Regions from separate parts of the Gilvibacter sp. CC01 genome, predicted to be linked through region 2. Evidence: riboswitches for the same ligand, from Rfam matches in the RefSeq annotation. Region 2 holds a riboswitch; the other holds the start of a gene.

Region 1 (5,258 bases), 1.1 Mb from region 2:
GTATGGAAGACGGTGTGCGTGGAATGTACTTTATTGAACAAGCCGTGGCTTCACACAGTCAAGGAAATGTTTGGATCGATTTAAACGCATAAAGCAATGAAAACAATAAAAGGACCTGCTGTTTTTCTAGCACAGTTCATGGATGATAAGCCACCGTTCAATTCATTGGATGGACTCTGCGGATGGGCACGAGATCTTGGATACAAGGGTATACAGATCCCAACTTGGGAAACCCGTTTAATAGACCTTAAATTAGCCGGAGAAAGTAAGACCTATTGCGACGAACTTAAAGGTAAGATAGCAGACTACGGCCTTGAGATCACAGAACTTTCTACGCACTTACAAGGGCAATTGGTTGCCGTGCATCCGGCCTACGATTTAATGTTCGACAATTTTGCTCCGGACGACTGCAAAAACAATCCGGCCAAGCGTACCGAATGGGCGCGCCAACAGTTGCTTTCTGCAGCTAGAGCAAGTAAGCATTTAGGTTTAAAGGCGCATGCTACTTTTAGTGGTGCTTTGATGTGGCATATGTGGCATCCGTGGCCGCAGCTTCCCACTGGATTAGTGGATATGGGCTTTAAAGAATTAGCCGCTCGTTGGCTACCACTTTTAGATGAATTCAAAGACAACGGAGTTGCCGTTTGTTATGAGATACATCCGGGAGAGGACCTGCACGACGGGGTGACCTTTGAGCGCTTTTTGGAAGCGACTGGTAAGCATGAGGCGGTGAATATTCTGTATGATCCTTCGCATTTTGTTTTACAGCAGCTCGATTACCTTACCTACATAGACCACTACCACGAGTTTATCAAGGCCTTCCACGTTAAGGATTCTGAATTCAAGCCTACGGGTAAAAAAGGAGTCTACGGCGGATACGGCGATTGGAAAGACCGTGCAGGGCGCTATCGTTCCTTGGGCGATGGGCAAATTGACTATAAAACTGTTTTTAGTAAACTCACCGAATACGGCTGTGATGTTTGGGCTGTGATGGAATGGGAGTGTGTTATAAAAAGCCCAGAACAAGGAGCGCGCGAAGGCGCCAAATTCATTGCCGATCACATTATCGAGGCTACCACAAAACGCTTTGACGATTTTGCTGGGGCTGAGATTGACAAAGAAAAACTTAAGAAAATTCTAGGATTATAATACTCAACAATATGAAGAAGTTAGTTTTATTCATGGCTGCAACAGCCATGATTGCATGCAAAAATAATCAGACTACTGCCGATGCAGAAACAGAAAATGAGGCAGAAACTGAAGTAGTAGCAGGTGATGAAACGCCAGCAGAATCTGAATGGGAAATCCTCTTTGACGGAACTAATTACGATCAATGGAAAGGATATGGTGCTGACGCAGTTTATGACAATTGGACTATTGAAGACGGTGCTATGGCATTCACTCCAGGAGAAGAAGGCGGCAAGAATATCATCACAAAAAACACCTATACCAATTTTGAACTCTCTTTGGAATGGAAGATTTCTGATGCCGGAAACAGTGGAATTTTTTGGGCTGTAGTTGAAGACCCGAAATTCAATGAAGCCTATGAGACTGGGCCAGAGATCCAAGTATTGGATAATACCGCTCACCCTGATGCTAAAATCGGAGACGGAACGCATTCAGCGGCCGCCCTTTATGATATGATCGCTCCACCAGAAGACAACACCAAACCTGTTGGGGAATGGAATTTATGTGTGCTCGAAGTCAACCATAAAACCAATCAAGGGAAGGTGACTTTCAATGGGAAGGAACTCTATACTTTCCCAGTACACGGGCCAGAATGGGATGCGATGGTAGCCGATTCCAAGTTTGCTACTTGGGAAGGATTTGGTAAATCTCAAACAGGTCATATAGGCTTACAAGACCACAGTGACAAGGTGTGGTATAGAAACATTAAAATCAGGCCATTGGATTAAATTCTCAACAACTTGAATCATATATAGAAGCCTAAAATTTTCAAAAATTTTGGGCTTTTTTTGGATTTTTCAATTTTGTGTCGCAATATTTGTGCTCATAAAGTTCAAACACTTATTGAAATGTTATCAAGAAAGGTGGAGGGATTAGACCCTGTGAAGCCTTAGCAACCCTTTGTCTCTTTGTGCAAAGAAGGTGCTAAATTCTACCGGACGCTCCGGATAGATAACTCAAGACCCAGTTCCCGATCTAGGAATGGGGTTCAATTTCTTTATAACATTTTTCTTTAAGTACGCTTTTTTAAAGCGCATTTGACTTTTGAATTAATTCAGTTTAACTCAAAAAGAAAGAAAAATGAGTACCTCAAAATTTGCGACCGCAGCCTTGCATGCCGGTCATGACACAACCAATCACGGCGGAACCAGAGCCGTGCCTATTTATCAATCTACCAGTTACGTTTTTGACAACAGTGACCATGCAGCCAACTTGTTCAACCTGAGCGAGACCGGTTACATCTACACCCGAATCAATAATCCGACCTGTGATATACTAGAACAGCGACTCGCTGCTCTAGAAGGTGGAATCGCTGCGGTGACCACTGCCTCAGGCACTGCGGCCATTGCCACCACCTTGCAAACGCTTTTACGTGCTGGTGACCACATTGTAGCATCAAACAGTCTTTACGGAGGGACTTTCAACTTGCTGAACGTTACCTTACCGCGCTTGGGGATCACCACAACCTTTGTAGACCCTGCTGAGCTCGATAGTTTCACCGCTGCGGTTCAAGATAATACCCGAGCGATCTTTATTGAATCCCTAGGGAATCCGAAGCTGGATGTATTGGATATTAAAAATATTGCAGATCAAGCCAGAGCTGCTAAAGTTCCATTGATCGTTGACAATACAGTGGCTACACCCTACTTGTTAAACCCTATTGCTCACGGTGCTAATATTGTGATTCATTCTTTGACCAAATACATCAACGGCAACGGAACCGCTTTAGGTGGCGTTGTGGTAGATGCCGGTACCTTTGATTGGACCAACGGCAAGTTTCCAGAGTTTACAGAACCCTCTCCCGGATATCACGGTTTGGTTTATGCAGAAGTGCTCAAGGAGGCTTCCTTTATTGCTAAACTGCGCATTGAAGGGCTTCGCGATTTCGGTGCTGCTTTGAGTCCCTTCAACGCTTTCCAGATCTTGCAAGGATTAGAGACCTTGGAGATCAGAATCAAGAAGCATTCGTCTAATGCTTTGGCGCTTGCCAAATGGCTTCAAAGTCAAGAAGAAGTGGCTTGGGTGAACTATCCTGGTTTGCAAGAGAGCGATTATTATCCACTGGCTCAAAAGTACCTGCCGGAAGGTCAAAGCGGAATAGTGACCTTTGGGTTAAAGGGCGGATATGAAGCTGCTAAAAAGGCCGTAGACGCAACCCAAATATTCTCTTTATTAGCCAATATTGGAGATACCAAGTCTTTGATCATCCATCCGGCTAGTACAACGCATCAACAACTTTCTGAAGCAGAGCAGCAATCCACAGGGGTAACCCAAGATCTGATCCGCCTCTCAGTAGGCTTGGAAAATGTGGACGATCTGATAGGCGACCTGCAGCAGGCATTTGCTAAGGTATATGGCCCACAGCCTGTTGCTACAAACTAATTGTGTTTGGATTATTAGTGTTTAATGTTAGCTAAGCTCCGGCGGTAAAAAGCTGTCGGAGCTTTACTAAAGCGTTATGAAAGATTTACAGAAAGTTTCTATAAAACGGCATGCTGCGGCAGTGGATGCGCCTTTTGATTTTGTCAGTTATCAACTTTTTGGCCCGGCGCTGCACACAGCACCTGTTGTACTTGTGTTACACGCTTTGAGTGGAAACTCTTCGGTCTGTGGTCCTCAAGGATGGTGGAATGGACTCATAGGAGACGATCAATCCATAGATACTAAAAAGTTTACCGTTCTAGCCATCAATTCACCCGGAAACGGATATGACGGACAACTGTTGGACAATCCTTATGCCTTCCGTTTAAAGAATGTTGCTTCTTGGGTATTAGCTGCGCTGGATGAGATAGGTCTTAAGGATCTCTATGCAGTAATTGGCGGCTCCTTAGGAGGGTGTTTGGCTTGGCAGCTCGTTGCCTTGCGCCCCGACTTGTGCAAGCATCTCATTCCTGTTGCGGCTCATTGGAAAGCCAGCCCATGGGTAGTAGCACAAGGTATGGTCCAAGATAAGATCCTTTCCAATTCAAAGGAACCTTTGTTCGATGCCCGAGTGCACGCCATGACCTTTTATCGAAACCCAAATGCGTTTATCGTGAAATTTGGCAGTGATGACAGCCTACAAGCTGCCGCTTCCGTTTATGATTGGCTGCATTTCCACGGGTGTTCTTTAAAGGATCGCTTTACACTAAAAGCCTACAAGTTTATGAATTGGTTGTTGACCACCCACGATTGTACGAACAATGAGCGCGGCATAGAAATGGTCTTGCGCGCTTTTAAGGGTGAGTTGCATTTAATAGGAATTCAAGATGACCTGCTCTACAGCGAAACAGATATTAAGCAAACCGCTTCACTTGCAAGAGCTTTGGGAGTACAAGTGCATCACCACCGTTTGATCTCCGAGCAAGGGCACGACGCTTTTCTGATCGAACAAGAACAACTCGGCAGTTTTATTGCATCGGTCTTTGCCGGGACCACCTTAAAAAACGATAGTTATGAGCTTAGTAAAAGCCCCCGATAATATTTTAATTCCTACTTCCAAGATCGATCTGGATAAGATCAGAAACAAGCAGATTCATCTGTTTATCATTGGTCATGGACAAGTAGGCGGATTACTGATAGACCAATTGATCGCCGAGCGAGAAAAGCTTAAAAGACGACGCAGAATTGACCTCGCAGTGGTAGCCGTGGCCAATTCAAGTACTGTACTATTCGATAAAGATGGCCTCGATAAAGACTGGCGCAGTCGCAAGCAGGAGCAAGGTGAGTCCTATACAATTCCGCAGCTGATAGAAAGAGCGCATCGACATGGATTATACAATACCGTAATGGTAGACAATACGGCAAGCCCTAGCTTCGTGTTGAATTATTTGCCTTTTATAGAAGCTGGATTCTCTTTGGTGTCCAGTAATAAAGTGGCCAATACACTCGGTATGGAGTTCTATGATAATTTGCGAGAAAGGCTGGCCAAAAGGCAACAGGATTATTTGTACGAGACCAATGTTGGTGCCGGTTTGCCACTAATAGATACCATTAAATTACTACATCTTTCTGGTGAGAACATTACCCAGATCCGAGGTGTTTTCTCGGGTTCCTTGAGTTATATTTTTAATCGTTTCAGCGCAGAACAA
Region 2 (5,258 bases):
TAGGTCACCTTCTTTTTTTAAGTAATACCTAACGGCAACATCCCACATGGTTTCTTCAGTTTCAAATATAAAGACATAATCCATGTTGGTGTCATGGTTATTTACAAATCCTATGAAAGTTTTTACCTCCTTTATTTTTTGACAAAGCTCAAAATCTTCAAGAGCAATGGCTTGCTTAAGGTAGTCTTTTAATATTTCCTGTCGACTGTTTCTAAAAGCCCATACATTGAGTCCAATATAAAGCGATAGGGGTTTTGAGCCAAAATTTGCACCTTTTCTTCAAGCGAGGCGTTGATATGTTCCCACATGGGGTGATTTTTATTATTCATTGTATTTGTTTTTATTGCTAATTGTATCGAGTAGAACTAGATGTATGCTATTATAGGGTGTCTGTATCATAAAACTCCCCTTACTTTTAATAGCATAGTGTCTGCTCTTTAGTTCTCCAATAGTGTCGTAACAGAGCACTATGTAGTCATATGCTTTTGAAAAGTCGAGAATCGTGTTCCCGTTTGTATTGTTAATGTTTATGAAGAGGTTTTTGCCATTCTCTTCATGGTTTGCTACTATGAAGGTATTGGCATTGTATTCAATTGTTTTAGTATTAGTGTCATCTATTGACTCTTGTATCTTATTTAAATTCATATGATTTTATTTAATTAATATCTATATCTTTTGTAATGGTGGTTTGGTTCTGTCGCATAAACTTCATTAAGCTTAAAAATTACAATTTCACATTCTGTTATTTTAGCTGATAAAAAATAGCTGATCATCAATGAGTTTAACTTGATATTCTTGGATACATGTAATAACAACTTGTTTTGATATTTTCTTACCTGAATATCCTTCTTCCAAACTTATTGTAACAACTGCTGAAAATGGAGCAACTGACTTTTTTATGATTTTAGTTGTCTTATTGTTTTTTTTTAAAATTAGTAAGGCCAATAATCAACACATAAATTTGGATCATCATTGTCGTTCAATTCATCAAGGTAGTGGTCTCTATTATAGGCTAGTAAATTGTGCTGTTGGTCATGTAGCCATCCTCCAGAAGGAATACTATTTTGTAGTTCATATTCACCAACATAAGTAAAGAAGTAACTTTTATCTCTTTTTAAAACAAGATAGGCAGTGAATTCTTTTTTCCAGTTTTCTTTAGCTCGATCAATTATCCATTGGGTTAACGCTTTTAGTTCTTCTTCATAGATTTCTATTAACTCTTTTCTATCTAAAGATTGAAAATCATTTGAACTAATTATTAATTCAGTACCTGGGTATTTTTTCACATCAATTTCTTCTTCTTCTTCACAGACAAAGTGAATCGGAATTTGAACATATGTATTTCCAGATTGAACAGTTGGGAATAGTTCTATGTAAGGGAATATACCATATCCTTCTTTGAACTGTGAAATAGATTTAATTTTCATACAAATAAAATTTAGTTAAACAAACATTATTTGTATCTCGAAAAAGCAATAGGAATAGTGACGTTTATTTTGACTTGTCGTCCGTATTGTTTGACCACCGTGGTGTCTACACTCGGTTGGTACCCATAAAAGGGTTCGAAATACTAAGTAAAAATAGAATTTAATTCATTAAAAAAAACTAATTGCAGATTTTTTAGTGTTTCTTTCTTATCGCTTTCGGTCAATATACCTATTTTATGATGGCACCCCCTAAAAGGAAAACGACTTTAAATTCAATAGTGGGGATGAGTTTTTGGGTAATATGGTTGGAATTTTTAGGTTTTTTATTGGAGTTTTTTTTAATAGAGAGTTATTAGTAGTTAGGGTACTTCCTTATGTGCTTTATCAATGTATAGGAAAGTATTGTTTTAATGCGCAGTAATACAAAAGAAAAATTGGCAGTAAACCTTTGTTAAATGCTATTATTAAAAACAAGTATTAAATTGACGGCAGTATTGTATTATGGTAATTGTTTAGCAAGTACTGGAATAATAAAAAACTGTATATTTAACCAATAGCTGACTGATAACTGACTAAATACGGAAATAAAAAACCGTAAAAACTTATAAATAAAGTAATTACGGTTTTCAGTAGCGGAGAAAGAGGGATTCGAACCCCCGGAGGTGTGACCCTCAACAGTTTTCAAGACTGCCGCATTCGACCACTCTGCCATTTCTCCTTTAGCGGATGCAAATATAATCACTCCTTTGTTTTATAAAAAAGAAAAGTGTTGTTTTTTATTTGGGCGCATTGAGCGGAATCCCTGGCAAATTGAACGGCAAGTTTATACCAAAGTGCCAATAAGGAACATCAAGAGTAACATTATAACTATATCCTACACTAAGTATGTCTTTAAAGACCGTTAGCATACCTCCCACTCCAAACTCAGGAGTCCCGTCTGTATTAAAGTCAGGAGTGGAAACCGCTATTCCCAAACCGAGGTCAACAAAATCATTGTACCAACGGTGTTTTCTAGACCCAATCTTGAGTAAAAGCGACGCAGAAGGCGCATATAAGAAACGACGGTCGTCGGGCAGTGCTCCATGCAATTTTTCAGCGTTCAATGGCTCGGCCATAATGATCCCTACAGAGGTTTCAGATCTAAGACCAATGATCTCCATCTGTAAATCCCATGCTTCCAGTCTACGCGGGTCGTAAGCAACCGTCGCTGCCGCATTCTCTGGGGTGTCTGATTTTGGTAATAGCAGGAGAAGGGTTATTTCCAGGTTATCACCTGCTTCACGTGGGCCGGCACCTTTGAGTCTAATAAATCCCTCACTAGGCAGATCATTCAAGGTGAATTTTAAAATCTCATCTCCCAAATCCAAATTGTCCTTATAACGATCACTTTGATTCTTCAACAAGCCAGTCATGCGGCCAATGGCATTCACGGCATCGCTTAGGCTACCATAACAGTTTTCCGCATCCATGTAAAGCGCTGCAGCTTTATCTTTTAATTGCTGTAGCGTGTCCAAAATGCTTTGAAAATTCATGAATGTTTGCTCAATATCCTTTAGCTTTCCTTGCAAGGACTGTACAAGGCCCAATATTTCAAAGACCGATTCAATATTCCAGGACGATATTTGCGCTTTCGCATTGTTTATTAATGACACTATTGCGGTATACTCGGCTACTACCTCATTGGCTTTATCCTTCAATGCAGCCTCTACACTGCCTAATGGGTTGGAGTTAACAAAATCAACAATAGCAGTTTTGGCACTCTCAATGCAGGCCAAATCGGGAAAGTTTTGCAACAGACTTTGCTTGAGCTGTTCAAAAACCTTAGGTGCCTCTGCATTGTATTTTTTTGCGCGCTCCTTTAAGCTTTGAAGTTGTTTCAATTGATCATCGCTGAGTGTAGTAACCCAGCGCTCTACCGTGTAGATCTCCTTCTCTTTTATGTTGTCAAAATTTTCAATATGTACACGATCAGAGCCTAATTTGCTGCTCATGTAGGCCGTCAAGCTAATACTGTAGGACTTGCCTGAACTATTTTCCAGATCGGTTTTAAGCTGCCCCAATTGATCATTGAGTCGAGACAATATGTAAACTTCCTTAGGAACATCCTCGCTGGGGCTAATCCCGTTGCGACCGTAAAGCGCGCGCCAATCATTGAATAAGTCGTTTACCTCGGTAGCCAAAGCCGCATTTGACGGCGTGTCAAGGGTCTGATAAAATTGATTGAGGCCAGAATACAAAGCATTTAAGTCTCCTGTATTGAGTGTGGTTCGCTTAACGTCAGCAAATATTTGTTCTTGTAAAGACAAGGCTGAATCTAAAGCATCGATCTTATTCTGTAAATCAATAGATGCCTTGTACTGCGGATATTCAGCCGCTATCTTTTCTGCCAAAAGTTCTTTATTGATGTAAAGGCTCAAACTTCCGTTGATATCCACAATTTGTGGTCCAGATTTATGAACCGTATCGGAATCATAACTGGTCTTTTCAATCATGGTAATAATTGACTGGGCCTGCCCAAAATTCAGAATCAATAAGCAAAGCGGTAGGAGGAATTTTTTCATGATTTATTGATCTATAGATTGAGACTCTGCTTCTACATAAAGTTTCTCGAGTTTAACAAAGGTCATTTGACCGTTCTTATGGATTCTGGAGTTGGCCTTGCGCGGTTTTAAGGAAAGGCAAAACACTTTAATCTCTTCATAGGGGGTATCGTCTTCAATAATGCTCGCAGCAGTTAAATAAGGTTCCAAGTCTGCCTTAAGGGTAACAAAATCTTTGACCCACATCACCTTACGAGTAAACCCTCCAGGAGAGGTATCTGCTAGTTCGTCAGCCAGTGATACTCCTTCTGCAATATTTTCAGAATCACCTAAGACAACTAACAAAATACATTTTTGTGTATTTAAATTATCGTATTGCTGTTTGGCCACTGCCTGATCTTGGATGTTGATAATGGTAGTATTCAATAGTGCCATGGTAGTGCGTTTAGTTGACTTAAAGATACAGGGAGCCATTGAAAAATCGCTCCCCCCTAGCGGGTATTTTTAAAAATCAAGGGTTTTCACCTAGTTGGAGTTACGGATTGTTTTCACAAATATTTCACAGAAAAGACTGAGGGATTCTGTTATCTTTAGCGATCAAAATCAAGCAAATAAACTCAGAATGAAATACACTTTATTAGCGCTACTTACGGGCTTTGTCATTAGCTGCGGACCGGCTCAAAATGCAAAAAAAGTCACCAAGACCAATGTCGATTATGCTTCGACCATTACCGTAGACGACCTTAAATCGCATTTGTACACCTTTGCCAGCGATGAAATGCAAGGGCGCATGACAGGATCAGAAGGTCAAAAAATGGCGGCAGAATATTTGGTGAACTTCTACAAGGCAGAAGGCATTGCCGGAGGTGTTACTGCAGAGGACTACTATCAAGAGATTCCCGCTAGCTATTTTTCTCGCGCCAGAGATCCTAAAGATTCAGAAAACGTATTAGCCTTTATTAAAGGATCTGAATTCCCTGACGAGGTGATCGTCCTTTCTGCACATTACGACCATGTGGGCATGGACAAAAAAGGTAATGTCTTTAACGGTGCAGACGATGACGGAAGCGGAACCGTATCTATGTTAGAAATGGCTCAGGCTTTCCAACAAGCCGTAAAGGAAGGTAATGGTCCTAAGCGTTCCATTCTATTCTTGCACGTTACCGGTGAAGAAATTGGCTTGTACGGGTCGCGTTACTATACCGATAATCCAGTTTATCCACTAGCGAACACGGTTTGTAACCTAAACACAGATATGATTGGTCGTATAGACCCAGACAAGGCCGGCGGA

Evidence for each region. A riboswitch is a leader RNA that binds a small molecule or an ion and turns the genes downstream of it on or off. The one in region 2 is predicted to bind S-adenosylmethionine.
Region 1: linked by a shared signal. The riboswitch ahead of AC0J2F_RS09940 (O-acetylhomoserine aminocarboxypropyltransferase/cysteine synthase family protein) and the one ahead of AC0J2F_RS02130 (hypothetical protein) in region 2 are both predicted to bind S-adenosylmethionine.

What each region holds. Positions count from the first base shown of each region.
Region 1 covers NZ_CM146909.1:2,117,397-2,122,654, forward strand. Annotated here, with positions in the region: gene AC0J2F_RS09925 (Gfo/Idh/MocA family protein) at 1-92, shown strand, start outside; gene AC0J2F_RS09930 (sugar phosphate isomerase/epimerase family protein) at 97-1,149, shown strand; gene AC0J2F_RS09935 (3-keto-disaccharide hydrolase) at 1,161-1,916, shown strand; SAM riboswitch class I at 2,037-2,146, shown strand; gene AC0J2F_RS09940 (O-acetylhomoserine aminocarboxypropyltransferase/cysteine synthase family protein) at 2,269-3,570, shown strand; gene AC0J2F_RS09945 (alpha/beta fold hydrolase) at 3,647-4,648, shown strand; gene AC0J2F_RS09950 (homoserine dehydrogenase family protein) at 4,623-5,258, shown strand, end outside.
Region 2 covers NZ_CM146909.1:448,910-454,167, forward strand. Annotated here, with positions in the region: gene AC0J2F_RS02125 (hypothetical protein) at 1-84, opposite strand, end outside; gene AC0J2F_RS02130 (hypothetical protein) at 933-1,427, opposite strand; SAM-I-IV-variant riboswitch at 1,483-1,576, opposite strand; tRNA gene AC0J2F_RS02135 (tRNA-Ser) at 2,061-2,145, opposite strand; gene AC0J2F_RS02140 (hypothetical protein) at 2,204-3,988, opposite strand; gene AC0J2F_RS02145 (hypothetical protein) at 3,992-4,402, opposite strand; gene AC0J2F_RS02150 (M28 family metallopeptidase) at 4,590-5,258, shown strand, end outside.